Regions from separate parts of the Cellvibrio sp. 25HG11W-0 genome, predicted to be linked through region 4. Evidence: predicted binding sites of a transcription regulator. Region 4 holds the regulator's gene; each other region holds the start of a gene.

Region 1 (7,553 bases), 390 kb from region 4:
GCGTTGGGAGAAAAATATATTCCTGAATTCACTGTCAATATTAAAGATGATCACGACCAGCTGGTGGCGCAAGTAAAACGCCGTGTATATATAAAACTCAAACCGCGCGCGCGTACGCTAGGTTGAATTCACTCTGCTGTTCGATTTGCAGCCAAAACGAATTAGCTAAATATGTAAGGTATTCTAATGTTAAATGTCGCACTCTGTTCTTATGGTATGTCCAGTAAAGTATTTCACGCCCCGCTTATAAGCGCTAACCCAGACTTAACATTGCATACGGTTTTGCAGCGCAGTGCGACTAACGCCTTAGATGATTATCCACAGATTACAATTGCGAATACTTTCGAAGACATTATTAACAATCCTGCAATAGACTTGGTAGTAGTTAATACCCCAAATGCGCTTCACTATCCTATGGCGCGCGCTGCGTTAATGGCAGGTAAGCATGTGGTGGTAGAAAAACCTTTCACTCTAAGTTTACAGGAAGGCGAAGAGCTCATTGCTTTAGCACAACAGCAACAAAAAATTCTTTCGGTGTTTCAAAATAAACGTTTAGAAAGCGACCATCTCGATGCGCAAGCGGTGATCAATTCCGGTGTGCTTGGGCGCATAGTAGAAGTGGAGTGGCATTATGATCGCTATAGAAATAACGTCACCCATAAACGCTGGAAAGAAGACAACTTACCAGGAGCCGGCACTTGGTTTGACCTAGGTATTCACATGGTGGATTCGATGCTTTGTCTGTTTGGAAAGCCGCAAGCGGTTTATGCTGATATGCGCAGTCTGCGCCGCACCGAGGGCAGCACGGATTACTTCAATGTGTGTTTTCATTACGCCGATATACGTGTCACATTACGCTCTAGCACCTATGTCAGTGAGAAGGGCGCTACCATCAGTATTCATGGTGATAAAGGTTCTTTTTTGAAATTTGGGCAGGATGTGCAAGAAGCGCAACTGATGAGCGGCACCTTGCCGGGTATGGACACTTGGGCGCAACCAAAGCAGGATAATTACGCCGTTATTCATTACCACACAGATACTGAAACTAAACGTAAGATACAGTCAGGTAGTCGCGGCTGCTATGAATACTACTATCAAAATATTGTTGCAGCTATTCAGCAAAAAACCGCGCTGGAATTTTTACCTGAGAAATCGTTGTTGGGAGTACAAATGCTCTTGTCCGCTGAAATCAGTGCGGCTCAGGGGCGTCTAGTGACTATTGATTAAAATCTAGCTAACAGACTATTGATTAAATCTAGTTAGCAGACTGTTGAAAAAGTTATCGAGAGAGTTGGTGTTAGGCTGGGTGCCTTTTTTAGCGCGCTAACAGCCAAACAATAATCAAACTTAACCCCAAAGAAACTGATTTCCAAAATAATACTGGGTTGCGCTCTATAAGTGGTGGGCGACTTTTGTTCAGGAAGGTTATATTGGGGTGGCGCAAGTCATAAATAAATTCGGATAATTCTGCATAGCGTTTATAAGGATTAGGGTGCAAGGCTTTGCGCAGCACCTCATCAATCCACACCGGTATTTCGCGCTCTTCATTTAAAACCGACTGATAAACTAAACGATTTTGTGCAGCTTTAGTGCGCGCCTGCGCAACTTGAGTGCCGTAGGGGAGCTTGCCGCTCAGCATTTGATAGGTAATGACTGCAAGAGAAAACATATCAGAGTAAGGTGTTCCGCTTTCACCCAAAAAATATTCCGGTGCTGTGTACTGCGCGGTGCCGAGTAAATCTGTGCGTTCAATCGGTGTACTTATCTCCAATATACCTGCTACACGGGTAGCGCCAAAGTCGATAATTTTTACTGTCCCCGTGGTATCTATCATAATATTTTCGGGGCGTAAATCTTGGTGGAGCATTTCCATGCGATGAAACGCATGCAGGCCCTTTACAATTTGTTCGACTATGCCACGCACTGTTTCCATATCAGGCTTAGGGTTGTCAATCATCCATTGGCTGAGTGTTTGCCCCTCAATATACTCTGTAACCACATAGGTGAAATTGCGTTTGCGTGTTTGCGCACAGGGCTTGAGCACATAGGGACTATTAAGTCTTCGCGCTATCCACTCCTCTAACAGAAAACGTTCCAGGTAGGCTGGGTCTGTACGCAAATCGATGGATGGCGTTTTAATAATAACCTGCTCATGGGTTTCGCTGTCCTGAGCGAGGTAGACATGACTGCGGCTAGTGGAATGTACTTGGCGTACGATTTGGTAGCCATCAAACGTATTGCGCGCTTCTAAGGGGGGCGGGAAGGGCAGCTCCGTAAGTTGCTGATATAGTTCTTGTGTTGTCTGTTCGGGTAATTCATCAACACGCACTAGTTGCGCGGTGAGGTTGTCATCACTGCCTTTTTCATAGGCGCTCATCACTAAAAATTTTGCTGCTGCTTCAAAGTCGTCTGCATGTTGATGAATGGCATCTAGTATAAATTGCTGATCAAGAAACTCATAAACACCATCGGTTGCTAACAGAAATATATCATCGACTGCTAGCTCGAGGCATTGGTAATCAATATCTAATTGCGTTTCTATGCCGAGTGCGCGACTGAGATAGGATTCTTCCTGCGACACCCAATGACGATGATCGAGTGTAAACTGTTCGAGATTGTTGCTGCGTAGGCGATAGATGCGTGCGTCGCCTACATGAAGAATATGTGCATGAGTCGATTTAAAAATAAGCGCACTCAGTGTGCATACATAGCCTTTATTTTTGTCGTATCTAAAATCACTCTGCTGTGTCAGTGAATAAAGCCATGAATTTGTGGCTTGCAATACCTGATGTGCTGATTTTTTTACTGACCACGCTTCAGAGGTGCAAAAGTAGTCACTTAAAAAACTTTTAATGGCTGTCTCACTGGCGATTTGGCTAACGCTACTGCTACTAATACCATCCGCCAGTGCTATGGCTATACCCTTGGCACTTAACTGCGGCTCATGGGGAATGCTAATACCATGAAAATCTTGGTTGATTTCCTTGCGGCCCTTATCGGAGTATTGGCTAATACTGAGCTTTAAATGTTGAGCCATGAGGTATTGCCTGTGTGGCTAATTAATATCGTTAGAATTATAAAGTGTTTTCAATGTGAGTTTTAAGGAGGCAGGTTTCGAATTGTCTAACCAATAACACTACCAGCTTTATATAACAACACCTCGGCAGACGGCTGCCGAGGTGTTTTTTTGAAAATTAAGAAATGCTGCGTTTTGGCGCTGTTTTTACATGAGTGCTATAGAGTGTGAGGCCTGTGAATGCGAGGCCACCTACTAGATTGCCTAAAGCTGTGGGGATTTCATTCCAGATAAAATAATCTGCAACAGAAAAGTTTCCACCCATAATAATACCGAAAGGAAACAGAAACATATTTACTACTGAGTGCTCAAAGCCCATAAAGAAAAAGAGAAATATGGGCATCCACATGGCGATTACTTTACCGCTTACGGTAGTGGAAATCATGGCGCCGACCACACCGAGAGAAACCATCCAGTTGCACAGCATGCCGCGAATAAAGATAGTGACCCAACCATCAAAACCATATTGGGCATAGCCTACAGTACGCGACTCACCTATACCGGCAATTTTCACTCCTACAGGGCCTGGGTCGGTATTAAAGCCATAGGTGAAAACAAACGCCATCATAAAGGCAACTGTCAGTGCGCCGCCAAAATTACCTAAAAAAACCAAACCCCAATTGCGTAATAATCCCTTCATGGTAACGCCTGGGCGCTTATCGAGCAGGGCAAGGGGAACAAGTACAAACACGCCGGTTAGCAAGTCAAAGCCCATTAGGTAGAGCATACAAAAACCGACGGGAAATAGAATGGCGCCGAGTAAAAATATGCCAGTTTGGACGGCAATAGTAACTGCGAAAACAGCAGCTAATGCCAAAATTGCACCTGCCATGTAAGCGCGGATTAGCGTGTCTCGCGTTGACATGAAAACTTTGGACTCACCGGAGTCCACCATTTTTGTCGCAAATTCTGATGGAATTAAATAGGACATAGTATGCTCTCTCAATATTTTTTGGGGTTAGCTCACTACAGAGCAATATACTCTTGGGGCATTTTTAATAAGGCAATAAGCGTACCCATATTTAAAAAATATTAATCCGACGGCTATTTAGCGCTATTTAATGAGCTTGTAATAATGTTTGAAATTTTCAGTGCATTTTTTTGGTCGGTTTTGGTGACCAGCGTTATCAAAATAGTGCGCCACGAGGTTTTTCTGTATCAAAAAAACTTTATTTTGGTGCAGGCCTCACCTAGGAGTGTGCACAAAAATGTATTTAAATGGTGCAATTATAGATACTGCGAGTTCTAGAGTTTGATCTGAGAGATTTTTGTGCTGTTGGGGAGATATTAAGATTTGGCTTGAATGTTAAATAGGTATTTGAAAAGTAAAGCTTAGGTTTATTCCTGGGCTCAGTAGGTCGCGAGCGGCGAGGCATTATCTTCTGAAGCCAAAAATTTTAGGTGAGGCGTGCATCCCTATCTTTAACGTGGCGCCTGTAATTCGCTATCTATGTGGGAAGTCACTCATGATAGTGATTTACTTTGCTGCCGCAGCGATCGCAATAGTGTGCAATTTTATCGTGGCCTTGTTTGCCGCAGTTTGGGCAAAAAATGAGATTGCGCTCGCGCGACATTTCATGCGCAAGTTCAGCCGTAAATATGCCCGTTGGCACCGCAATAATAGAGTAGCCCGTAAGCATGGCGAGTGAGGCGATAATTTGCCCGAGTATAGTGTGCGGCGTTATATCGCCATAGCCGACAGTGGTAATAGTTACTATGGTCCAATAAATACTTTTAGGAATACTGGTAAAACCGTTGTCTGGCCCTTCGACAATAAACATGAGGGAGCCAAATATCACCGCGAGGTTTAACACCACAAAAAAGAATACAATAATTTTTCGTCTAATTTGATACATGGTGCGAATTAGACTATTAGCTTCTGTTAAATAGCGCACCAATTTAAGCACCCGAAATATACGCAGCACCCGCAGCAAACGGAAAATCAACAGGTAATTAGCACCGGGTATAAATAGGCTCAAATAGGATGGGAGGGTTGAAAGTAAATCTATGACACCATAAAAGCTGCGAATATATGACCAGCGGTTCGGTGAGCAGTAAACGCGCGTTATGTATTCCATGGTAAAAACAATGGTGAAAAACCATTCTAAGTAACCCATATACTCGCCAAGGCGAAGACGAACACCTGCAACTGAGTCCAGCATCAACAAACCTACGCTGAGGATGATGAAATAAATAAGCACTATATCGAAGAGTTTTCCTGCGGGGGTCTCGGTGCCAAAAATAATATCGTACAGCTGCTCGCGTAATTTATTGTTGGTTTTTTTAGGCGAAGAGGGTTCATTCATAGCAGTTCCTAGTGAAGCATCTAGATGATTGAAGGTCGTCAAACAATGAATCTATGGGTGTAATACACGCAGTATGTCTAACGCACAAAATCTGTAGGCTGTTCGATTTCATAAATTGCATCGGCAATGTCTGCCATCTTGCCTGCAAACAGTGCCTGCGCATCTTGTAAGCCTCGATTGTAATAATAGGCTCCGATTTCCTGAGTAATGAAATCCAGTAAAAACTCCGCATCAAACTGACCAAGTTCATGGTCCAGCTCTTTACTGCAGTATTTTTGCAGCTTAAAACTGATGAGGTCTTTTTCTGTTTTTGAGAATTCAATTTTGGCCATAATAAAGTTTTCACTACGCGATGAATGAGAAAGTCTTAGGCTGGTTGATGAATGACCAGCATTTTAAAGCGAAACATACGTGTCGTCAGCAGAATGGCGGCGCAACTTAAGCCTACTATAAGCGCCGTCCAAAATCCTGCAGCGCCCATAGGTGCTGCAATCCACGATGAAAATGTCAACACAAAGCCCAACGGCAGGCAAATTCCCCAAAAAGAAAACAGCATAATCAACATGGGTATCTTTGTGTCTTGATAGCCGCGTAAAACATTAATCATAGTAACTTGAATAACATCGACCACTTGAAAAATTGCACAAAGCATAAACAGCTGTATCGCGATTGCCAACACGGCAGGATCAGTTGTATAAAAGCTCGCAATCAGTTCGCGCCCAAAAAATAAGATGGGCGCGCTGATGCAGGAAAGACCTAATGCCAGCAATAGCGAGCTGCGCGCAAGGAGACGCGCGGCGATAAAATCCTGTGCACCTACAAGATAGCTAACACGTAGTGTGAGTGCCATACCTAAGCTTAAAGGGGCCATAAACAAGAGTGAGGTAGCATTGAGTACAATTTGATGCCCTGCAATCACATTGGGCCCGAGTGGCGAGAGAAAGAGCGCGATCATGCAAAACATGCTTACTTCTACAAACATCGCCAACCCGATGGGCAAACCAAGCCCTAATACTTGTTTAATAATGTAGATATCAGGTTTTACCCAGTCGCCTATTAAATGCAGGCGAGCATAGGCTTTATTGCGATGCAAATAGGCGAGCAATGCCAGAAGTGCACCCCAATTTGACAGTGCAGTCGCCCAGCCGCAGCCAATGCCGCCCATGGCTTTAATACTCAACAGGTCGCCAAATTCGTAGCCAAAGATAAAAATATAATTGAGCGGCAAGTTTAATGCGGTGCTTAATAGAGAAAACACCATAATAACGCGAGTATGGCCTAAGCCATCGGTTAGGCCGCGCAGTGCCGTTAGTAACAGCAGTGCGGGAACACCCCACGCGAATGCATTTAGATAACCTTGCGCAATCTCAGCAGTTTGTAAATCTAGTTTGAGCAGTATGAGTAGCGGGAAAAGGTGCGTGAGAATCGCGATCATCAGCACCGATCCCACCAGCGCTATATAAATTCCCTGCCAGGTGGTTGGCATAATTTGGCTATGATTATTAGCGCCGCGCTGGCCTGAAATAATAGGCTGCAAAGAACTAAGTGTGCCAATAAAAAACAGTAATACCGGCCCCCAAACACCTGTACCTATACCTACAGCGGCCAAATCGCGCGCGCTGGCATGGCCGGCCATTACGGTATCTATCACGCCATTTGCCATTTGTGCCAATTGCGCAATCAAAATCGGCGCACCTAAAATCGCCAGTGTTTTCCATTCGTGCAACGTGCGTGCAATCAAGCCTTGCGGTTGGGCGGGCGTTACGATTTGGGGCTGAATATCAAGAGGGGTGTGTTGGTGCGGTTCCACGAGTATCTCTAGGGGTAAGTTATGCCTTGGCGGCAGAGTGCTTACTATAACCTATTCAACCAAAGGGATTGGAGCCGTGGTGTGTCGTTTTTGCCATTGAGCGCACTGCATTGCATAGCTAGCACATAAAACAAGCTGGCTGGGCACGCATTCAAATCAAAAAAATTATTGGATGGGCCATCAGTCTTGGGTATTGAGGTTGATCTAGTTACCTTGAGTCATGTTAACGCTAGGCCGTTCAGCGCCTAATTAGATAATCATTCGTACTTCTCACCGTTATAACGCAACCAGCCACCAACATGCCTATTATTGGGGTCTCGGTGAGTCCAGTGGATAACGCCACCCTTAGCGCTCCATTCAT
Region 2 (7,553 bases), 1.8 Mb from region 4:
TTTGCGCAGCTTGTGCCACGGAGACGCTAGTCACCAGACCATAAAGAACGAACAACAGCAGCGCACGGAACGGCAGCTTTAAATACAAAAAATTAGTTGATATTTTCAAACTATTCACACACATAAAAGCGCTCCAACGCCGACCCACAATTTATACGCCTATATATATTATTATTTCGTATCAAAATTTATGTGCATACTTTTTTATCGATTAGGTTGCTTTTAAACCCCATAGTAAGCAGATATTGCTGCGCATTTAGCGCAGCTTTTTAATACGCTCTGCAGGGCTAATTACATCGGTCATGCGGATGCCAAATTTTTCGTTAACTACCACCACTTCGCCGTGGGCTATCAGAGTTCCATTTACCAGAACATCAAGCGGTTCGCCCGCAAGGCGATCCAACTCAATAACTGATCCCTGATTCAATTGTAATAAGTTGCGAATAGTAATGGAGGTACGTCCCACTTCCATGGAGATAGAAACCGGAATATCCAAAATAACATCTAGATCGGGATTGCCGTTGTTCGCCGTTACTTCACTTTTTAATTCATCAAAAGTCACAGCACTTTCAGCTTCTTCCTCAACGTCACCCTGCTCTGCCATAGCGGCAGCCCAATCATCCGCCATTGAATCCTGATCAACATCATCATCTGCCATTTTTATCACCCTTTGTTCCAGTTATATTGTAGGCATTGCTACGATCAATAAATTCGCGGACTTTTAATGCCAAATTGCCATTATGCTGTCCTACTTGGGTTCTAAACATAGGGACACCATTTGCGGTCAACACATGATAATCTGGAAACTCAATTGGAATTATATCGCCAGCTTTTAATTCAACGATATCGCGCAAGGTAATATCACGCCGCACTATATCGCACTCTAAATCCACCTTTGCCGACAGCACATCTTCACGCAGCGCCTTAACCCAACGATCATCGTGCTCATCACTATCGCTTTGTAATCCAGCATCCAACACCTCACGTATTGGCTCCACCATAGAATAAGGCACGGTTATGTGCATTTCGCCACCGCCGCCATCCAACTCTATATGGAAGGTGCTCACCACCACTACTTCACTAGGGCTTACAATATTAGCCAGTGATGGATTTACTTCAGAGTGAACATATTCAAAATTAATGGGGAATACTGCTTTCCATGCTTCGGTAAGATCTATAAAAACTTGATTCAATACCATCTGCACTACACGCAATTCCGTAGGTGTAAACTCACGCCCTTCAATTTTTGCGTGACGACCATCACCACCAAAAAAATTATCAACTAATTTAAATACTAGGCGCGCGTCTAAAATAATCAACGCCGTACCGCGCAAAGGGCGAAATTTCACCATATTTAAACTGGTTGGAACATAGAGCGTGTGAACATATTCGCCAAATTTTTGTATTTGAATACCACCGACTGATACATCCGCGGTACGGCGTAGTAAATTAAACATACTGATGCGTGTATAACGCGCAAAGCGTTCATTAATCATTTCCAGCGTGGGCATACGCCCACGTACGATTCGATCCTGACTGGTAAGGTCATAGCTTCTGACGGAGCCGGGTTCCGCGTCCGCATCGGTGTCTATATCACCGTCGTCAACGCCATGCAGGAGCGCATCAATTTCGTCTTGGGACAGTAAATCTTGCACAGCGAGTGTCCTTTATTGCATGACAAAGTTGGTAAACAAGACCTGCTCTATTTTACCTTTAGGTAAAGCTTCACTAGCCTCTGGTTTTTTTGCCAATATATCTAACTCTTTACTCACAATCGATTGCACTATTTCCAATGCCTCAACACGCATAGCATCCTTACCTTCTTGCGATTGCAAATCATCAAAATCTTTGTTGCTCAACATCATCACCAAGCCATTGCGAATAGCAGGCATATGCAACTTAATGAACGGTTCTAATGCAGGATCGCGATAAAGTAATGTGATTGCGGCCTGTAAAAATCGCTGCCGCCCATCAACACTAAAATTAATCATAAAATTTGGCGCCAACTCTAAATAAATTGCAGGCGCTGCCTTTACTTCAGCAACTGCCTCTGCTGGATGATCACCTGCTGGGCTTGCTGGTGCCAATATTTTTAGAGCGGCTACAGTGCCGCCTATAGATATGGCAACGAGCGCGACGCCAATTCCAACCATCATGATTAATTTTTTCTTGCCGCCTGAACCGGCCGCTGCTTCTGCCTTTGGGGGACTTGCCGCCATGTCAAAACTCCGTCACTTTTAATCGCCAATAGGAATGGAGCAATACCTATGCCAGTATCACCAAATGAAGCTTAGCAGCGGATTCTAGGTTTGCGAGGGAATTACCAGAGAAAACAAGGGATTAGAAAGAAACAAAAAAGCAGAGGAAACACTCAAAACGACGAAGATATGAGTGACAACCACAAGCCCACACGAAGAGGGCTCTGGCTACCTAATGATAAATATGAACTATGCTGATATATCACATGAAAGTAGGAACCAACTGATTTAGGCGTAATGATCGACTAAGCGCAAACTCAACGGCTGCACATTAACATCGCCCTCTAGATGATCATCCTCATCGAGAGCTCCATTTCTCTGACCTTTAGCATCCTGACGCGACTCCTGCTCCTGCCGAGCAAACGATTTATCGGACACATCAACATTTACTTGATTCATACCTTGCTCGGCAAACATATCGCGCAGGCGATTAAGTTGTGCATCCAAGGCATCTCGAACCTGCGCATGCGGGCTAGTAAAGTTTACATTGACCTGATCTTGATGCACTGTCACCTTGACCTGCATAGGGCCCAATTCGGGAGGATCTAAACGAATTTCAGCAGAGCTTATATTTTGAGCCGCCATCCACAACACCTTGTCACTTACCGCCTGCCCCCATTGTGGCTGAGCAATATTGGTTGCTATAGCAGCTTGGGCTACGAACGATCGAGCGCTAGGCGCCAATGCGCTTGTCATTTCTGTAAATGCAGCAAGCCCCGCCACCCTAGGTGATGAATTATCCTGAAGCGAGTCACTCGCCAACAACTTGCCACCCTCTAGAGTTTGGCGCTCGAGCAGGGTGTTGAATGCAGCCTTAGTACTTACCATTGATTTGGGATTAGGCAAACTTGTGTCCAATTCAACGTCGCCATCGCCTACAAGAGCATCATCACCTAGACCGTCTAGGCCATCAGATTCCAGATTTAAGGTAGCAGATGCCGCCAAACCCAGATTAGACGCCCCGCCCTTTGCAAATCTTTCATCCACACCTGCAAATGGAACATTTGTTTTTTGCTCGCCTTGCAACACGGACGCTATAAAGCTCTGCGCAGTTGCCGACGAAAGATCACTGACCCCCATAGAATCAATCGATACTGTGTCTGCTGTATCATCCACAGCCTCACTATTACTCAATGATATTTGCGCAGAGGCCAAAACCCCCACTGAGGACCCTATCTCGTCATGTTCACCTTCACCTAACAAATCCTTGGCATCAAGACTGTTAGTATCCGTAAATACACTCAGGCCTATAGAGGGATAAATGGAATCGTTTTGCACAATAACCTCAGACTCGGATGAGATATCAAGCTCAGTATTCAGTGAGAGATAAGAAAAACTGCTGTCGCCCTCTTTTATCATATCCTCTCTGCGCAACTCAGCCCCAAGAGTACTGACAACTGCTGAGCCGTCATCTTGTTCATTACTAAGGTCCTGCTCGCTCGCTGTCTCTGTCTCTGTCTCTTGCTCTGCAGTGCGCGAATCCGGTTTTGTTTGCGATACCTGCTGAGTAACCGCCTCCCGATCCTGTGCTACAGGCTCAGGCTTTACATGTTTTCTACCTGGAGTGGCTGCTTCTGTAGGCTGGCTACGCTGTGCTTTTGTCTGCATGCTTTGCCGTTCATCAGCCTTAGCATCATTTACGGCCAGCTGAGCCCGCGAAGAATCAATTCTCGCCTTAGACGCAGCAGCGGTTTTTGCGGCAACATTTAACCGCTGCTGCTCCATAGCTGTTTGAAACTGTAAGGAGTTATCAATATTCGATTTAGGTGTACTCACTTTATTAGCCGGTACTTGAGGTGCGGTGACGCCGAGTAAGGAATTTACCAAATTGGCATTCTGCATGAATTCAACTCCTGTTCCGACATACGGCAAAGGTTTGCCGTTCGGACAATCAATAGAAAGGTTCAGGATGTTATTTGCAAATGAAATGCCAAGAGGGTGTAAATTAAGTAGTAAGCTAAATTCACGAGGGAATACAAAAGAAACGAGTGCGATACAACTAAGACCTCGGCCACTGATCTTGCCTAGATATTAATCATATTCTTAAGGTAAATTAGCGTGGTTTGGCAAAGATACAATGTACAAAAACGACGTTATTTTAATAAAAGTATTTCAAGTAGACGTCGCGCCTGCGGGGGGAATTTAATACCACTAGAACAAGCTGGCTAACAACTAATAATTTACCAAAACTAAAAGGCAAGCCCGTGGGCCGATAGTATTATTCAGTCTACCAAGACCAGTAGCAGGCTACGTACATGAGTGAATTCCTGTTGAATTAAGCCCACATGCACATTTAACCCCTGCAAATTTCCAGCAAGCGCTTTAGCTTCAAGCTCAGCACAAAGCTTGGTAAGCAGCACAGCACCTATATTGCTACAACTTCCTTTAAAACTATGGGCGCCACGTCGAATCGCATCACTATCATTACTGTCTATGATGGCATTCAGCTTTTCTATTCGCTCTTGAGAGTCAGCGACGAATGTATCAATCAAAAGAGAAAAGTCATCCTCCATGACATCTTTTAAAGTATTTATTGCGTCGTAATCCAAATGATCCATTAGATTCATTCTCATAAGTACATGTTGTGTACACATATAATTTTGGCGGCATTTTCACTTACAACTGTATCAACAACTGAAGAAACACTTACACTAATCGTCATTAACCCAAGAGAATTCAACTTCTGCAATATTTCCGCAGCCATGGTATTTAACGGAGCTGCACAACTTTTCAACCAAGGCTATTCCTCGCCCGCTATACCCATAGCTCGTAAGGCCGCCCGCCGTATCACGAGTATAATCAAAACCGTCACCACTATCTTCAATGCGTACTTTTAATGTACCTCCATCAACATGCGCCATATGGGTAATATAGATCCGTACAAAACCCTCTGTGACTTCATTGATTCGCTGCTCGCGTTGCAGATAATACTCGGAGAAGCCTGCTGGCGTGCTCTTTAGCACCGAGTCTAACTTAAGCACACCATGATCTAGGGCATTGGTATAAAGCTCAGCCAAAATAGTGTAGAGCGTGCTGCTAAAACCGCGCAAGCTCGGCACTTCCATCAACACATTGAGCAAGGTAGAGAGCGGGTCAAATATTTTAAAACTAGTAGGCTTTACCTCAAAACTCATTTCCCACTCTATTTTCGCATCACCATATAACCGCACAGCATCCTTACAAAAACTATTCACATCTTCAGGCTCTACCATGCGGATTTCTAGGAGCGATAAGTCATCATCTTTTTCTCCCGTACCGATAAACTGCTGTACACCGTCAATTACTTCATCAAATAGAGTTTCTGGATTTTTATTTTTATCAAATACATCTTTTAAACGTTCTTCACCAAACATATCACCATTAGTGTTACGGGCCTCATGAATACCATCTGACCAAAGATACAATCGATCCTGAAGTTCTAAATCAAAATATTCACAATCATCTTTAAATGCGCGACTTGAAAGCACCCCCAAAGGTAAATGGGTAGATTTTATGGGTGTCGTCCGCGCATCCTTATGGTGATATAAAAAACAATCCGGCAAGCCCCCATTCCAAATCTTTAAACGTTTCTTGCGGAAGTTAATATCAAAAATAGTGGCGCAACAGAAAATACCAACCGGTAGAATATTTTTAAGCTTTGAGTTTATTTCCCGTAAAACATCCGTCATGGAGAAACCTTTCGGTACCATGCCATAAAAGGTTGATGCCAACGGCATAGCACCTATGGCTGCGGGTAATCCATGCCCAGTAAAATCACCTAATAACACCATCATACTGCCCGATGGCCGCATGGCGGCAACCATCACATCACCATTAAAAACGGCGAGTGATGAGAGGAAATAACGGACATTATTCGCATTTAAACAGCCGCTGTGCGCCACATTATCAAACACATGTTTAGCAACAGTTTGCTCTTGCAATAGATGATTATTGTATTGAACGATTTGATCGCGCTGCGCCAGCATAGTGCTGTGCATTTCACGCATACGATTAAAGGATTTTATCTTGGCTTGCAAAATAACCCGATTATAGGGCTTGGATAAAAAGTCATCGCCACCCGCATCAAGACATTTCACCAACGATTCAGTATCTGATAGCGAGGTCAAGAAAATTATGGGAATGAGGTGATCACCCGCAAGAGCTTTGATTTGGCGTGCTGCGCCAAATCCATCAAGCTCAGGCATTAGCGCATCAAGTAGAACAATATCAGGCTTTTCCGCAGCGAAAGCAGCTACCGCTTCAACACCATTGCGCGCCACAATGACGTTGTGGCCTTCCTTACGCACTATGGTTTCCAATATCAGTCGATCAGTATCGGTATCATCGGCCACGAGCACTTTTAACTGACGACTATCATTCATATCTTCGCTTCCATACAGTCTGCCGAGCAACTAACCAACACACTATCGATTACTGGATATCGAACAACTGTTCAAAATTGGAAATTAAAAGGATTTTTTTTACATCAGGCGTGCAATTAACAATTTGAATATTAGATTTTTCACCCCCAGCATAATCGCGCAATAGCAACAGCATGCCGAGCGCCGAGCTATCTAAATATGACGTACCCTGTAAATCCACTTTGAAAACAGAAGGTGCAATCGTCAGCTTTTCATAGGCACCGCGAAATTCTTGGTGAGAGCTAAAGTCGAAGCGACCTTGGATATATATAGTGACTTGATTGCCGTCAGGAGAAACTGTTGACGTGATCGCCATGTCTTACCTCATCAAAATTACTTCTGAAAATTCCCAGAGTTACACTACTCCTTACTAAAGCGCATTCATCTTTCACGCAGCTAGCAAGAGCAGCCATTATTCTCATTAAGGGCCCAGAACAAATAAGGCCACCTAAGTAAACCTGCAGTATAGCGCGAGTGCAGCGCACCGACGCAGTTTACCGCATTTACAAAGACATTCTAAGGATAGCTGATAATAATTAAAAAGGACTATAGCTGTCGTCATATGGCATTGAAGTTTACTCAAAAAAGAGCAATGAACCGCCATAAACGCAATCCTCCCCCCAGAGATGTAAACAACTTCTTAGCAATTCCGTTTATTCCTGCTGATTGCGTAGTAATTGCTGCGCACTTAATTCATCCAACTCTTTCTGTAGGCGCCTGTCGATTTGCACCGTTTCGTCACGTTCCAAGCGAGCAATTAAGTCCTCTAGATTTTTACGCTTGTGATGTTTCTCTCGCCACTCTTGTTGCGCCATCCCCAGCTGTCGCTGTAAGCGCTCAATTTTGGTGCTTTGGTCGCGGCAGGCTTCGCCTAAGCGACCAATAAAATTAGTGT
Region 3 (7,553 bases), 1.4 Mb from region 4:
GTCTCATCTTTTTCAACACGCACTATGTCTTTATTGATATTTGTTTCACGATCTTTTATGACTCCAGACGTTTTAAGGTAGTCATTAATCATATTGGTCATAGTGCCGGAAAAACCGCGCGAAAATGTAATAGTGCCGCCAGTGGCGCCAGGCTGAATAGTTAAACCTAGCCCCTCCGACGCATCACCCAAGGCGGGTAATAAGACGTTGCCATAACCAAAGGCCGCCTTACCATTAATGCTTCCGCCGACATCGGTTCCCTTAGCACCCGTCGCTAGGGTTATGCCTATTTCACCAATATCGGCACCCACATTAGATACTGCCACCTGACTGGTAGAACCATAAGAGTCTGACGTAAATACCAACTTATTATTGGTAAAGCTCACAGATACGACCGAGCGCACTTCTTTTAAATTAGGATCCAAGTTTATAAGACTTTGCATGTCTGCAGCCAAGGCTTCGCCAGTCAAATAAGACTTATTGCTAGGCAGAGTAATTAAATTAGACTCAATGCCGTCAATCTTAACCTTAAAGGAATAATCCTTAACACCCGTATCCACAGGAAAAACAGGAAGATCACCTCCCGTTAACTTACCCTTGCTAGGCTGCTGAGTAATAGCCACGTCATAAGTGCCCGGCTGACTCTGTGCAGAGAATTTATTGACAACAATATTCGTTGCCGATGAAGAAGTCTTAGGAATAAACAAATCGCGCACTAACGCAAAATTATTATCAATGGCCGCACGAAAGCCTGTATTGCCCTCCACTTCTTTAATTTTTAATGAGCCATCTAACTCGGTGCGAATACCCAAATTGGAGAGACTAGTAAAACCATCGCTCAACCCACTCACGCTTGACGAGAGAATATTGCGAACACCTTGCATTAAATTCTTTGCTAAAGGATCACGATGTAAACTGCCATAGTCATCAAGCTCCGCATCAAATCCAACCAGCTTTTCAACTTCAGTTTTAAAAGTATTGTAAGCCGCCACAAAATCACGGATTGTCTGCTCCGCAACAGCCTTATCTTCAGAAACAGTAACGCTAATAGTTTCTGTTAAAGATGCTGTAAACAAATCGAACTCAAGACCTGCAACTACATCATTAATTTGATTCGATTCGCGATTGACCAGTAACCCATTAACGCGGATTTTTGCATCTAAACCACCTTGTTGTTGGGTTAGATTGGAAGTGGTCTCATTAAAATTAAGACTCGCCAACCCAAGTGAACTGGGATCTTCAGCGGCCGTAATTTCAATTTCATTTTTCGCGCCAGACTTTGCAGTTAGTAACAACTTATAAGAACCACCATCGCTCACGATACTGGCAGAGACGCCAATAGCAGCCTTATTGATAGCATCACGCAACCCAGTTAAAGAATTATTTCCGTCATCGATGGTGATGGTTGCACCAGTTTTAGTGGAGTCAACGGTAAAATCATTTAGGGCATCATTCCACTCACCTAAACGCAACGTGAGCGTGCCCTTGCCCACCGGTGAAGTCAGTGAGTCATAAGCCCCTGAACTCACTGATTGGGACTGAGCCACTTGCTCTACTTTCAGTTGATAGTTGCCCGCACCTGCTGAAGCATTCAGCTTGGTAATGCCGATTAATTTAGTGTCAGGAATAGATAAAGATTTGGCGTTGAAGGTATCCGCATTGCCGAGTAATCCTGCAGCAGTCTGTAACTTAGAGAGAGAGCTACGCAACATACCGTAATCGGATATTTGTGTTTCTAGCAGTGTTTTCTTGGTGGTAAGCCTTCCAGCTTGAACCATCTTATTAGCTTCAGTGAGCTGATCAGCCAGTTTATTGCTATCAATACCTGAACCTGTGCCCAAGGCGCTGATAATGCTCGACCCTGTCGATGCATTGCTCGTAGTATTTGATGTACTGCTAATCATAACGCCTCCGGCCTCAAATTTACCGCCATATGAATGTTAGCGGCATGCTACGGGCAAACTTTAGCCTATTTTGCCGCTTTTTTTAAAAAATCACCGTCAATCTGCTGCTATAAGTACATTTAGATAGATATAAATATAAACAGCACAAAGCGGGCCACACTAGAAAATTAAAACGAACATATTCCTTGTGCACTTTAATGCTAGGTTTGAATTTTTTAAAAAGAAAAACCGCAGTTTCCTGCGGTTTAAGCGATGTAAAGAACACCTCAAATGCTATCTCAATAGCTGTAACACCTGCTCCGGCCGTGCATTTGCCTGTGCAAGCATCGCCTGTGCCGCTTGCTGCAAGACTTGCGAGCGACTTAAGGCAGCCGTTTCTGCCGCGAAATCAGCATCTACAATACGCGAGCGAGATGCAGATGTTTTTTCCGATATGTTCGCCAAGTTAGACATGGTGAAGTCAAGACGGTTATTGATAGCACCTAACTGTGAGCGCGCCTCATTGATACTTGATAAAGCTTTATCAATTACGCCTAAGGCTTTCTGCGCACCTTGAGCCGTCGCAATACTGATAGAGGCTATAGCCGTACCAAAGGCGCCTTCGGCTGTAACATTAGACTCTAACAATCCCATAGTCGCGGCTACAGCATTTGGGCCAAGCTTAATACTGATGGGCGAAGAGTTAGTGCTGGTGAGCTTAATACCACCAGGTACGGTCTCCGTTACTGCACCAATGGTTGCTGCTGCGCCTGTGCCAGACTGAATCTGTAATGCAGCCGCATTCAAATCCGTTAAGCCATCATTGGTACCATCAGTACCGAAGGTAATAGCCGCTGCATTACCCTCAAGCACTACACGCGTCCCAAGAAGCGTTGCCGTTACGCCAGTGGTATCTTTCTTCGCATTGAATGCATTAACCACATCGGCAATCGTCGTCAAACCATTAATGGCTATAGCTTCACCGTTCATCAACAGAGGGCTCGCAATAGTGGTCAAATCAACTCCACTAAAATCCAATGTGGTGGCAACAAAGGCTTGCGCCGTAACGCCAGTATCTTCTTGTACCGTATTAATTGCCGCAATTTTGCCCGCAAGGCTATCAGTATCTTTGTTAGAGATACTAACCCCATTAATACTTAGATCGCCCACATTCCACGCTACAGCCGGTGTGGTAATACCTACCCCTTCTACTTGACCAGCATTGGTATTCTCTCTAAAACCAAGCTTATCAAGCTGGAGCAGCGTGCCCGTTGAACCGCGGGTGATAGTGATAGGATCACCATGCTCTGACTCAAGCACCAAGCGACCGTTGTAGGTGCCCGCTATAGACCCGCCCGCATTAGTTGTATCCACAATCGTCAAGCCTGCAACATTTTGCGCGGCAAGACTTAGGCGACCATTGTCATCAATAGACGCATTCAGCAAGCCACCACTTTCTGAGTTAATCTTTTCTGACAGCTCTTTAATATTTTGCGTGTTAGTGATTTGAATAACGCTAGAGGAACCATCCAACTTAGTAATAGTAACTTCGAAGATTCCACCGTTTTCAAGCACCCCTGTACCAACACCGGTTCCCGTTGCTTGAGCGTAGCTAGATGCATCTATTCCCTGCACATTGGTATTAATATAACCAATTAACTTATCCCAAGTATCTGTAGCGCCATCAAAGGTTTCCAGCGCTTTTACCAGCGATTGACCATTAATGAGCACATCATTTTCATTCAGTACCAAGGCCGGAGGACCAACCAAATCCATTTGTCCACCAAGCATATCAACACCCACAAAGCCCATACCGAGGGTTTTTGCATCCATTGCAGGTATTTTCATGGTGATGGTCTGATTTGCATCAGAGCCAACTTGCAAGTTCACTTTTCCGAGTGAACCGTCTAATAATTTCTGCCCATTGAACGAGGTCGATGTGGCAATACGATCCAATTCCTGAATAAGCTGTTGCACCTCAGCATCCAGTGTCGATCGGTCAGCATTTGAATAGATACCGTTAGCGGATTGAATCGACAACTCACGCATACGCTGCAAGATATTGGTTGATTCTTGCAGCGCACCCTCTGCAGTTTGAATCAGTGACACACCATCATTTGCGTTTCGAATGGCTTGATCCAAGCCTCGAATTTGCGAGGTCATACGGTTTGAAATGGCAAGACCAGCCGCATCGTCTTTAGCAGAGTTAATACGTTGCCCTGAGGACAACCGCTCTGACGCGCGGTCTAGCGCACCTCCCGAGTTCATCAATTGACGCTGTGAATTTAAGGAAGCGACATTGGTGTTAATGACTAAAGGCATAATAAATCTCCTAATGATTGTTCCTGTTCACAGTGCTTTCCTGTGACAAGCCGACTGATGAAGCTCAGTGACATAGACAATCTGCATTGCATGGTCTGTGAGAACTTCGTGGCAAGGTTTGTAAGAAATTACGTCAACAAGATTTCTATACGAGCTGCCTAAACGAGTTTTTGCACAGACTATGCCAACACATATTCAAGGAGTTTTTTTAGCAGATAATAAATGGGTAAAAATTAAATTGGTACACCGTAAAAAGCACACCAAATATCAGGTTAATACCCTTACATAGATTTAACTTTTTGAAAAATAATTAAATAATTTTTTTCAAAAACGCCAGACGAAAAAAAAGAGAGAGGCATAAGCCACTCTCTTTTTTCAACAACAAAAAAAACCTTTAACTTACTGTTTTTAAAGGCTATTAAGCCTTTGCACTAAACAGCCTTCCGGGTTCATCTGGGTTATAGGTTTGCGCCATACGCAAAAAAGTTTCATCGGGAATCTGCCGAATAACCTCTTGTGTAGAGCGGTCTAAAACCTTAACAACTGTCTCGCCTGAATTAGGGTCATAACTGAAGTTAAGATCCCGTTGCGTGGACTGAATATATTCATTCATTTGCGCAACAGCAGCCTGAACTCGCTCCTCAATCGCCTGTGAATTGACAGGTTCTTTAGGTTCCGGTTTTGCCGCAACAGCGGCAAGCGGCAAATCATTGCCGACTTTTTGACCTTTTGCACTGCCCGCCTGTGGCGAAGCCGACACCGGTGCAACCGACGTCGGACTCGCAGTGACTTTAGTGATTTCGTTCATACCTTAATCCTCACTAAGGAGCTTCTCCACCGAGTTCGATTTAACTGAACTCAGTGGAGAGACTAGTCAACTTATCTCAGAAGAGATAACACTTGTTGTGGACGCGCATTTGACTGAGCCAACATGGCTGAAGCCGCCTGTTGCAACACTTGTGAACGACTTAGGTTTGCTGTTTCTGCCGCAAAGTCTGCATCGGTAATACGTGAACGAGCGGCAGAGGTTTTCTCGGAGATATTCGCCAAGTTTGATACCGTAAAGTCTAAACGGTTGTTCACCGCACCCAACTCTGCACGCACATCACTGATTGTAGTTAAAGCATTATCAATAATCTTAATCGCCTTTTGAGCATTAGCCTGAGTATCAATGCTTAAAGAGGCAATTGAAGCACCAAACGCACCGCCAGCACCAGCATTCGAATCGATCAAACCAGTTTTAGCTTCGGCAGCGCTATCCTTAACATCAACAGAGATAGGGTTACCATTATTACTGGTTAACTTTATGCCGCCAGCTGAAACCAATGTATCAGTTAACGCTGTCGCTGCAGCGTCGTTGCCTACTACCAACTCAACACCAGCAGTCTCTAAACCAGCCCAAGAGCCAGCGGTACCATCTGAAGCAAATGCCAAGCTTGCAACGTTACCTTCTAGGACGACTCTGCTACCCAATAGCGAAGCTGTTATGCCAGTACTATCAGTTACAGTATTAAATGCATCCACCACAGCCTGAAGTGGACCGCCTGAGGCAACACTACTAAAGTCAATGGCCACACCATTCAATAGAGCGCCGTCTTCAGCCAACACATCAGCAAGATCCACACCTGTAAAGTCCAATGTTGCAGACACAAATGCTGTAGCCGTTACGCCAGTTTGATCAGATACTGCATTAATTGCTTTAAGCTTATCGCTCAAGCCACCGGTATCGCTAGCACCAACACTCACACCATTAATTTTTAAATCACCAACGGCTATTGCTGTAGCATTAACTGGGTTACCTTCGATGGTACCGGCTTTATCATTTTCTTTAAAACCAAGAAAGCCAAGCTGCTCTAATGTACCTGTCGATCCACGCGTTACAGTAACCGGATCATTATTGTCTGCCTTTAATACAAGGCGAGCAGTGGTGGCGGTTGTAATGCCAGCACCTAAAGCACCAGCAGCATCAGTAACGGCGATGCCGGATACATTTTCAGCAGACAATGAAACTTTGCCATCATCACCGATAGAGACGCTGAATTTGCCACCCGCTTCAGCATTCATTTTATCCACCAGCTCACTTAAACTACTGGTTCCTTTTGTGCCACCGCCAACATTAATGGTTGTGGTTGTACCATCTAGATTGGTTAAGGCTACCTGTACAGCTTCCGATGAAAGCAAAATACCATCGCCGGCTGCAGTTGCACTTGCCACTGCATAGGTAGAGGCAGTCACACCCAGAACATTTTTATTCACTAAATCGAGCAAATCCTGAGTTGTATCTGCAGCACCATTAAAAGTTTCAGTGCCTTTCGCAATTGACTGGCCATTAATAAGAATGTCGCCCTCACTAATGGTTTTCGTTGTGGCAAATGAGGCCAATACTGTTTCGGAACCAATCAAATCCACGCTGGTAGACCCCATACCCAAGGTCTTAGCATCCATCGCAGGTACTTTCAATGAGATAGTTTGATTAGCACTTGAGCCCACTTGCAACTCAACTTTACCCAATTTTCCGTCAAGCAAGTTTTGGCCGTTGAATGAAGTGGTTTTAGCAATACGATCCAATTCTGATACCAGTTGCTTAACCTCGGCATCCAGTGTTTTACGGTCACCTGTTGTATAAATACCGTTCGCAGACTGTACCGACAGTTCACGCATACGTTGAAGAATATTGGTTGATTCCGACAGCGCACCTTCCGCTGTTTGAATGAGCGACACGCCGTCGTTGGCGTTACGAATTGCTTGATCCAAGCCGCGAACCTGCGATGTCATACGGTTGGCAATTGCCAGGCCGGCAGCATCATCTTTTGCAGAGTTAATACGTTGACCGGAAGATAAACGCTCGGTGGCGCGATCAAGCGAGTTGCCTGAATTCATCAACTGGCGTTGAGCATTCAGAGAGGCGACGTTTGTGTTAATTACTAAAGCCATGATGAATCTCCTAGATTAATGTCTTAAGCAGTGACCATCACATTAAGGTCTTGCTGCTCTGTGTCGGTTGATGAAGTCTGAGACAAATGACTAATCAGCACTTCTAACAAGGTTATCGACACATCTAGGAATAGCTTTAGGGGTTTTTTAACGTAAACACTAACTTTTCTACGAAGGTACTAATCAAGGGCGATAAAAAAAGTTATATAAAACAATTACTTTGCCAAATTACTGACCATAAGCATCAATTGCTTTACTAGCAACAGTAGACTGACGTAAATCTGACGAAACCTTTTCCCGGTCGCGCTCTGCAAGTACCGCTAACATTTTATTTATGCCTTGGATCTCTTGAATAATGCCCGCTGCTTTAGCTTCCAAGTTCGCATTAGCTAAGGATTCGAGATACTCCTCGTC
Region 4 (7,553 bases):
AACATCTGCTGCTGGTAGAAAACGCCTCGCTCGAACAAGATGGCGCGGTCATGAGCGGCCCAACGATTGATTACGATCTCGTAAAAGAAGTTATGAAAGCTGCCGGCAACACCAAAGGCGGCAATAATCAGCGCATTGAAATTGTAATCCCACCAAAATCTGACGTGAAAAACTAATTGCTATGGCCAGCCTGTTTGCCCGAAACCTCGCAAAAAGCTACAAAAAACGAAAAGTGGTTATAGATGTATCTATCACCGTCAACAGCGGTAGTATCGTCGGCCTGCTCGGCCCAAACGGTGCGGGGAAAACCACCTGTTTCTACATGATCGCCGGGCTAGTACCCGCCGATATGGGCAGCGTCCATATCGATGACCAAGATATTACGCACCTGCCCATTCACGGCCGCGCGCGCGCAGGCATCGGCTATTTACCGCAAGAAGCCTCAATCTTTCGCAAGCTGACTGTCGCCGACAACATCATGGCGATTCTCGAAACCCGCAGCGACCTGAACCGCAAACAGCGTCTCGCCAAGCTCGAGTCACTGCTGGCAGAATTTCACATCACCCATATTCGCGACAGCCTCGGCATGGCGCTCTCGGGTGGTGAACGCCGCCGCGTAGAAATCGCGCGCGCACTCGCTACAGACCCCAAATTTATTTTGCTCGATGAACCCTTTGCCGGGGTCGACCCTATTTCGGTAAACGATATTAAAGAAATTGTTCGCCACCTCAAGGATCGCGGTATTGGCGTACTCATCACCGACCACAACGTGCGCGAAACCCTCGACATCTGCGAGACCGCCTACATCGTGAGCGAAGGCCGCATCATCGCCGAGGGCACACCCGAAACCGTGTTAAACAACAGCCAAGTGCGCGCAGTCTATTTGGGCGAAAATTTCAGGCTATAACATCAGCCAATCTTATATAGCGGCCAGCTGAGTGTTTTTTCGGCAACTCAGCTAAGCCCCGCATTCATTGCTAACCCCAAATTAACTGTACTTAACACCGCAAACTCCCACTTGACAATGATCAAAAAATGCACTCTAGGCATAAAGATTGCTTAGCCTTATTGCTTGCAAGCCAAACCCTGTCTAAACTCTACCTATCCGATGTTCGTTTTCATCCTGCGTTAAGGGTTTGTCGTTCTCATAATGAAGCAATCTCTCCAGCTAAAACTCGGTCAACAACTGACCATGACTCCGCAGCTGCAACAGGCCATTCGCCTGCTGCAACTCTCCACTCTAGATCTGCAACAAGAGATTCAAGAGGCGCTAGAATCTAACCCCATGCTAGAGGTCGAAGAAGGCTTCGAAGGCTCAGATAGCGGTCAAGCTACGGGCGAGCAAGACAGTGCCGATTATGACCGCAAGCAAGAAATTGCTACCGAGACAAAAAACAGCAGCGATGATGAGTTCTCCCTCAACGACAAGCTAACCGATACCTACAGCTCTACCGATGCAGGCGCAGACAGCTTTAGCGAAAGCACCCCCGACAACGATCTCTACGGCGATGGCGACGGTTTTGGCGAGGGCGACACCTTTAGCGAGAGCGCTAGCGAATGGAACGAATCCATTCCCAGTGATCTCCCTGTCGACACCAGCTGGGATGATGTATATCAATCATCCAGCTCCAGCGCCTCCAGCAACTACGATAACGACGACAATGATTTTGAAAGCCGTCGCGCCGCTACCGACTCCCTTTACGATCACTTGATGTGGCAGCTCAATCTGACCCCCATGTCAGATACGGACCGCATAGTCGCTATGGCCATTATCGATGCGGTAGAGCCGAGCGGTATGCTCTCCATTACCATTGAGGATATTTACGAAGGCCTACTGCAAGACTTTACCGACCTTGAGTTAGACGAAGTGGTCGCCGTGCAACATCGCCTCCAACAGTTTGACCCCTGTGGTGTCTGCAGCCAAAACCTCGCGGAATGCCTGCTGGTACAACTGCAGCAATATGACCCTAAAACCCCACTGCTAGAATCTGCCAAGCTGATTGCCAAGCTATACCTGCCGCTGCTAGGCAGCCGCGATTACCGCCAATTAATGCGTCGCACCAAGCTCAAAGAAGCGGATTTGAGTATTGCAGTCAGCCTTATCCAAGGCCTAAACCCCCGCCCCGGCGATATCATTGAAAGCGGCGACACGGAATATGTGGTGCCCGATGTATTTGTCGATAAGCGCGAAGGGCGCTGGGTAGTAGAACTCAACCCCGATATAGCACCGCGCCTACGCATTAACTCCGGCTATGCGTCCATGGTGAAGCGTGCCGACTCCAGCACCGACAACACATTTTTAAAAGATAACCTGCAAGAGGCCCGCTGGTTTTTGAAAAGCCTGCAAAGCCGCAATGAAACCCTGCTCAAAGTCGCCAGCTGTATTGTCGAAAAACAACGCGGCTTTCTCGATTACGGCCCCGAAGCCATGAAGCCTCTGGTATTACACGACATTGCCGAAATTGTAGAAATGCACGAATCAACCATTTCGCGCGTAACCACACAGAAATACATGCACACCCCCCAGGGCATATTTGAACTTAAATACTTTTTCTCCAGTCATGTCAGTACTGACAGCGGCGGCGAATGCTCTTCAACGGCAATCCGTGCGATCATTAAAAAACTGGTGAGCGCAGAAAACCAAAAGAAACCCCTAAGCGACAGCAAAATTACCGACTTATTAGCCGAGCAAGGCATTCAAGTAGCGCGTCGCACCATCGCCAAGTATCGCGAGTCACTCAATATTCCACCGTCAAACGAACGGAAAATACTTTAACGAAGGCAGTATATTTCAACTGTCTTAAACTGATTTTGATTGGATCAAATTTATCAAGGATGTTTGCGCGGTTGTGCTCGCACAACACTTTTGTGTCTACCTAGAGGAAGTATCTATGCAAATAAACATCAGTGGTCATCATCTGGAAGTTACCGAAGCGCTCAGAGACTACGTCACCAGCAAAATAGAGCGCCTTAGCCATCACCATGACCGCATTACCAGCACCCAGGTTATTCTCTCGGTGGATAAATTAATTCAAAAAGCAGAAGCGACCATGCATGTGAGTGGCAAAGATATATTTGCCGACGCCACCCATGAAGATCTCTATGCTGCCATAGATGCATTGGCCGACAAGCTTGATCGCCAGTTAATTAAGCACAAAGAAAAGATGCGCAGCCACCGCTAGCCGGTTGCCCAGCTGCCCTAAGCGCCACACAATCGGCATTTAGGGCGGCCCAAAAACAGTTTTGTACCAACCCCGATGGGCAACCATCCCTGCTGAGAGATGTTCACACATCGTCAATGTTATGCAAATTCAATCCATCATCAGTCCCAACCGCACTCTCTGCGGGCTCGAAGGCGGCAGTAAAAAACGCGCATTGGAATTACTTGCCAATGCCATTGCCGAAGACGTTCCCAGCATTGATGCAGACGACCTTTTTCGCCGCCTTGTGGCACGCGAACGCCTAGGCTCTACAGGTATAGGCCACGGCATTGCCATACCTCATTGCCGCGTGGATAAATGCACAACCACGCTCGGGGCGCTCATCACCCTCGTAGAACCCATAGATTTCGACGCCATAGATTCACAACCCGTCGATATACTCTTTGCTATGTTGGTGCCGGAAGACGCACACGACGAACATCTGCAAAATTTAGCGGCCTTAGCGGGCGCACTCAATGATGCGGATTATCGCCAAAAACTGCGTGCAGCGACTGATGACGAATCGCTCTACCAAGCAGCAATTGCTTAATTCACAAACCTACATCGAGCAGCCGCTTTACTCTTTCCGGTAACTTGGTTGATTTAAAACAGCGCCAAAGCGGTCTTAAAAGAAGTTTTAAAAAGGACAGCCCTATGCATCTTGTAATAGTGAGCGGTTTATCTGGCTCCGGCAAAAGTACCGCACTCCATGTATTGGAGGATGTGGGCTTTAACTGTATCGATAACCTGCCTGTAAGCCTGCTACCTGCACTCGTTGCCCAAATTCAAATCCACAAAGACGATAGCCAACGTTTTGCTATTGGAATTGATGTGCGCAATGCTTGGCAGGATCTCGACATTTTCCCCGAAATGATCAGCACCTTAAAAGAAGCACACCTTCCCTTTCGCACACTCTTTTTAGATTCACAACCTGCAGTACTGATTCAACGCTTTAGCGAAACTCGCCGCAAACACCCGCTGAGTGACACACACACCAGTCTCGCAGAGGCAATTAGTGCCGAACAGCAGTTGTTAGAACCCATTCGCGACGCCGCTGACCAAGTCATAGACACCAGCCACCTCAACCTTCACGAACTGCGCGATCTGGTCAAAGAACGCATCGTTGGCCGCGCTGAATCGACTATGGCCATACTCTTTGAATCTTTCGGATTCAAACATGGCTTACCGGTCAATGCCGATCTCGTGTTCGATGCGCGCTGCCTGCCCAACCCCCATTGGCGCTCCGACTTAAGGCCGCTAACGGGTAAAGATCAAGCCGTGATTGAGTTCCTCGAAGAGCAGGTCACCGTTACCGAAATGCGCGAGGACATAGAGCGCTACCTTGAGCGCTGGCTGCCGCGCTACCAAGCCAACAATCGCAGCTATATCACCATCGCCGTAGGTTGCACTGGTGGCCAACACCGCTCGGTCTATCTCAGCGAGCGCCTGCTGGCGCGCTTTGATCAAAGCTTTCACGATGTGCAAGTTCGCCATCGCGACATTAACAAACACACAAAAAGCTAAGCCATGCTGACTGAAACTCACCCTATTATTAATCGCAAAGGGCTCCATGCGCGCGCCGCCGCCAAGCTCGCCACCCTCGCCAATCAACACCAAGCGCGGGTGCAAGCTCGGCTGAATGGCGGCACAGGCTCTTGGGTAGACGCCAAAAGTGTCATGTCGCTCATGCTACTTGCTGCCAGCATGGGCACAGCACTTGAAATTAGCTGCGAAGGCGAAGATGCCACAGCCGCAATGGATGCCATACGCGCACTGATTGCAGACCGCTTCGAAGAAGGCGAGTAATAACGCGCGCAAGCATCAACACACTATCGCCACCTACAAGCCTCCTTTTATCCTTATCGAAGCAAGTAAGGCCCATTTCACGGAACCTCATTTTTTAGCCCAAAAGAGCCAATTCTTCTCACTAAGAGGCGACTTTTTACTCCGACAGAACAAGTACGCATCACCTCGACTACAATTAGCAGTTGTTATTTGGGCATGTTTTGCCTACCCTGTGCGCCCTTTTTATCATTGACAGCTGCAACAATCCGGCACCCCTATGGTTTATAAATACGACGACATCGACCCCGATGACTACATCAAAAGCAAATCGCAAGTTAAACGCGAGATGCATGCCCTACAGGATCTAGGGGAAAGACTCATCGACATGAACGAAAAGCAACTCGCCAGCATCCCCTTGGATGAGCAAATGCTCGACGCCATCTATATTGCACGCAAGCTCCCGCCAAAAGAGGCGCGTCGTCGCCAGCTGCAATTCATTGGCCGTTTAATGCGCGAAGGCAACCACGAAGAAATTCAAGCCGCGGTTGATAAGCTGCAAAATCGTAGCGATCAATATGTGCACCGCCAGCACCAAGTAGAGCGCTACCGCGATCTGCTCATCGAAGGCAATAAAGAGATTTTTCAAACCCTTGTAACCTCTTGCCCAGGCATTGATGTTCAGCACCTGCGCCAACTCATTCGCAGCGCTCAAAAAGACCGCGATGAAAACAAGCCGCCCACCCACGCGCGCAAACTCTTCACCTTCATCCGTGAACAATTAGAACTGCAGGATTAAGCTACGGCGAAAATCCCATAAAAAATGCCCCTGTAAGCCATGTTTACAGGGGCATTTTTTTATGGGCAAGGCCCTACACCCTTCGGTTAAATTAAAGCAATGGTGCACACCGATACAAAGAGATCAAACGACCACATTATATTTTCGTCAAGGCCAGCACGCCTTCACGAACCCCAAAGCCAGGTACACTAGCAGTCACAATACTCAGAGACAATTCGCACCAACATTTGGATTGAATCTTAATGTCGCCTATCGCGCACAAGTCATCACGCTATCAGGTGAGCTTCTCCGCGAATGCTTCTCTCCACTACTACACACTGCCACAAATGTGTTAACCGGTGGCCAGTCAAGTATGTTTTTACGTAATTTCCACGTCTATTTTCGAAGAACTGATCATGGTGTTTTTAAATATAATTGCTGCCACACAATGTGCGTTTCTCATATTTATGCTAATACGCTTCGGGCGCACACAAAGGACGAATCAGATCCTGATTCTATTGCTGCTGGCTATAGCCATCTCTTTAGCGACAGAAAGCTTGCTAACAACAAGGCTTTTTCAAACATGGCCACAACTCAGCATGCTATTGCTGCCTTGGGATCTGGTTATAGGCCCACTCCTACTATTTTATTTTCAACAGTCCTTACATTTCAAAAGTCGCTTGATCATTCAGGCTCTACATTTAACACCGGCACTCATCCTAATGTTAATTGGTTTGCTACTCGCGGTATTGATTTCCAATGAACTATGGCAAACCATATTCGTCGAGGATGCCGACGAGCCTCCACAATTTGACATGGCATTACTCGCGGTTCAGTGTCATGTCGCCATCTATTTAGTTTTGTGCTTGCGCACTTGGCTCAACTATCAAACTTGCACGCGCAACTTTTTTTCATCGACTGAAGGTATTGAGCTGAACTGGCTACGCCGCATACTGTGGATTTTTGCAGCAATGTGGATCATATGGCTACTAACAAATCTATTCGCGGCAAAGCTGCCATCTCAAACTTACTTGGATTTTGCATTTCCTTTTGGCATCTATTTTCTGGGCTACAGCGCGTTAATGTATCGTAATGCCATATTACCGGAGCAAATTCCCTTAATCGGCAAGGCTTGCGAAGCGCAAAGCACGACTCGCAATACGAAATACCAACGCGCATTTCTTAGCCGCGAGCGAAATGCAACCTTACAGAAGTCGCTTGCAGAAATAATACAGCGAGATTTACCCTTTCTAGATCCTGCGCTGAATTTAGCGACCTTGGCAACATCCGTCGGTGCCAGCTCACACGAACTTTCGCAATTACTGAATGAGGAATTAAATGAAAGCTTTTATGACTTCATTAACCGTCAGCGCATTCAAGAAGTACAGCGCTGCTTAAAAGATCCAGCCCATGCAACACAAACCATTTTGGATATTGCACTACAGTGCGGATTCAACTCGAAAGCCGCGTTCAACGCGGCTTTTAAACGAGTTAGTGGTTGTACACCAAGTCAGTTTCGCAAAGGTTAATTAGTAAAATCGCAACACCCATTTATTCAACACATCCATTGTCCATGAGTCTGATGCAGTGTTTGTGACTGCGAACACGGCGCGTGAACCGCTAAGCTCCACAACGACCAAAGACTCAAAGCCACTAGTTGAACCACTGTGAAATAACACGTCCTCGTTGTTAATAACACCGCGATACCAGCCCAACGCATAATCTTTCTCTTCAAGACTTTTGAGCCGGTCAATGTAGCTAAAAGGAATCGGAGTAGATTCACCCTTAAACGC

Evidence for each region. Region 4 encodes sigma-54, which starts transcription at its own class of promoters, with help from an activator protein. Its sites were predicted from a motif close to TGGCACANNNNTTGCNNT; they were not measured.
Region 1: the regulator sigma-54 is predicted to act here: its motif matches at 4,077-4,094, upstream of AC0KUT_RS14465 (formate/nitrite transporter family protein).
Region 2: the regulator sigma-54 is predicted to act here: its motif matches at 2,256-2,273, upstream of AC0KUT_RS08620 (flagellar basal body-associated FliL family protein).
Region 3: the regulator sigma-54 is predicted to act here: its motif matches at 2,044-2,061, upstream of fliD (flagellar filament capping protein FliD).

The regions. Positions count from the first base shown of each region.
Region 1 covers NZ_CM174230.1:3,456,417-3,463,969, reverse strand. Annotated here, with positions in the region: gene AC0KUT_RS14480 (DUF4442 domain-containing protein) at 1-126, shown strand, start outside; gene AC0KUT_RS14475 (Gfo/Idh/MocA family oxidoreductase) at 187-1,227, shown strand; gene AC0KUT_RS14470 (bifunctional protein-serine/threonine kinase/phosphatase) at 1,316-3,037, opposite strand; gene AC0KUT_RS14465 (formate/nitrite transporter family protein) at 3,195-4,007, opposite strand; gene AC0KUT_RS14460 (ion transporter) at 4,537-5,382, opposite strand; gene AC0KUT_RS14455 (DUF2164 domain-containing protein) at 5,460-5,714, opposite strand; gene AC0KUT_RS14450 (MATE family efflux transporter) at 5,750-7,192, opposite strand; gene AC0KUT_RS14445 (DUF3465 domain-containing protein) at 7,450-7,553, opposite strand, start outside.
Region 2 covers NZ_CM174230.1:2,075,606-2,083,158, reverse strand. Annotated here, with positions in the region: gene fliO (flagellar biosynthetic protein FliO) at 1-118, opposite strand, end outside; gene fliN (flagellar motor switch protein FliN) at 257-658, opposite strand; gene fliM (flagellar motor switch protein FliM) at 648-1,655, opposite strand; gene AC0KUT_RS08620 (flagellar basal body-associated FliL family protein) at 1,668-2,219, opposite strand; gene AC0KUT_RS08615 (flagellar hook-length control protein FliK) at 2,487-4,100, opposite strand; gene AC0KUT_RS08610 (Hpt domain-containing protein) at 4,481-4,831, opposite strand; gene AC0KUT_RS08605 (ATP-binding SpoIIE family protein phosphatase) at 4,910-6,619, opposite strand; gene AC0KUT_RS08600 (STAS domain-containing protein) at 6,669-6,974, opposite strand; gene fliJ (flagellar export protein FliJ) at 7,312-7,553, opposite strand, start outside.
Region 3 covers NZ_CM174230.1:2,398,113-2,405,665, reverse strand. Annotated here, with positions in the region: gene fliD (flagellar filament capping protein FliD) at 1-1,904, opposite strand, end outside; gene AC0KUT_RS10060 (flagellin N-terminal helical domain-containing protein) at 2,178-4,205, opposite strand; gene AC0KUT_RS10055 (flagellar protein FlaG) at 4,624-5,013, opposite strand; gene AC0KUT_RS10050 (flagellin N-terminal helical domain-containing protein) at 5,085-7,139, opposite strand; gene AC0KUT_RS10045 (flagellar protein FliT) at 7,368-7,553, opposite strand, start outside.
Region 4 covers NZ_CM174230.1:3,842,223-3,849,775, forward strand. Annotated here, with positions in the region: gene lptA (lipopolysaccharide transport periplasmic protein LptA) at 1-176, shown strand, start outside; gene lptB (LPS export ABC transporter ATP-binding protein) at 182-907, shown strand; gene AC0KUT_RS16055 (RNA polymerase factor sigma-54) at 1,151-2,776, shown strand; gene hpf (ribosome hibernation-promoting factor, HPF/YfiA family) at 2,892-3,182, shown strand; gene ptsN (PTS IIA-like nitrogen regulatory protein PtsN) at 3,304-3,750, shown strand; gene rapZ (RNase adapter RapZ) at 3,855-4,724, shown strand; gene AC0KUT_RS16075 (HPr family phosphocarrier protein) at 4,728-5,006, shown strand; gene yjgA (ribosome biogenesis factor YjgA) at 5,263-5,781, shown strand; gene AC0KUT_RS16085 (hypothetical protein) at 6,014-6,523, shown strand; gene AC0KUT_RS16090 (helix-turn-helix domain-containing protein) at 6,483-7,289, shown strand; gene AC0KUT_RS16095 (serine hydrolase domain-containing protein) at 7,290-7,553, opposite strand, start outside.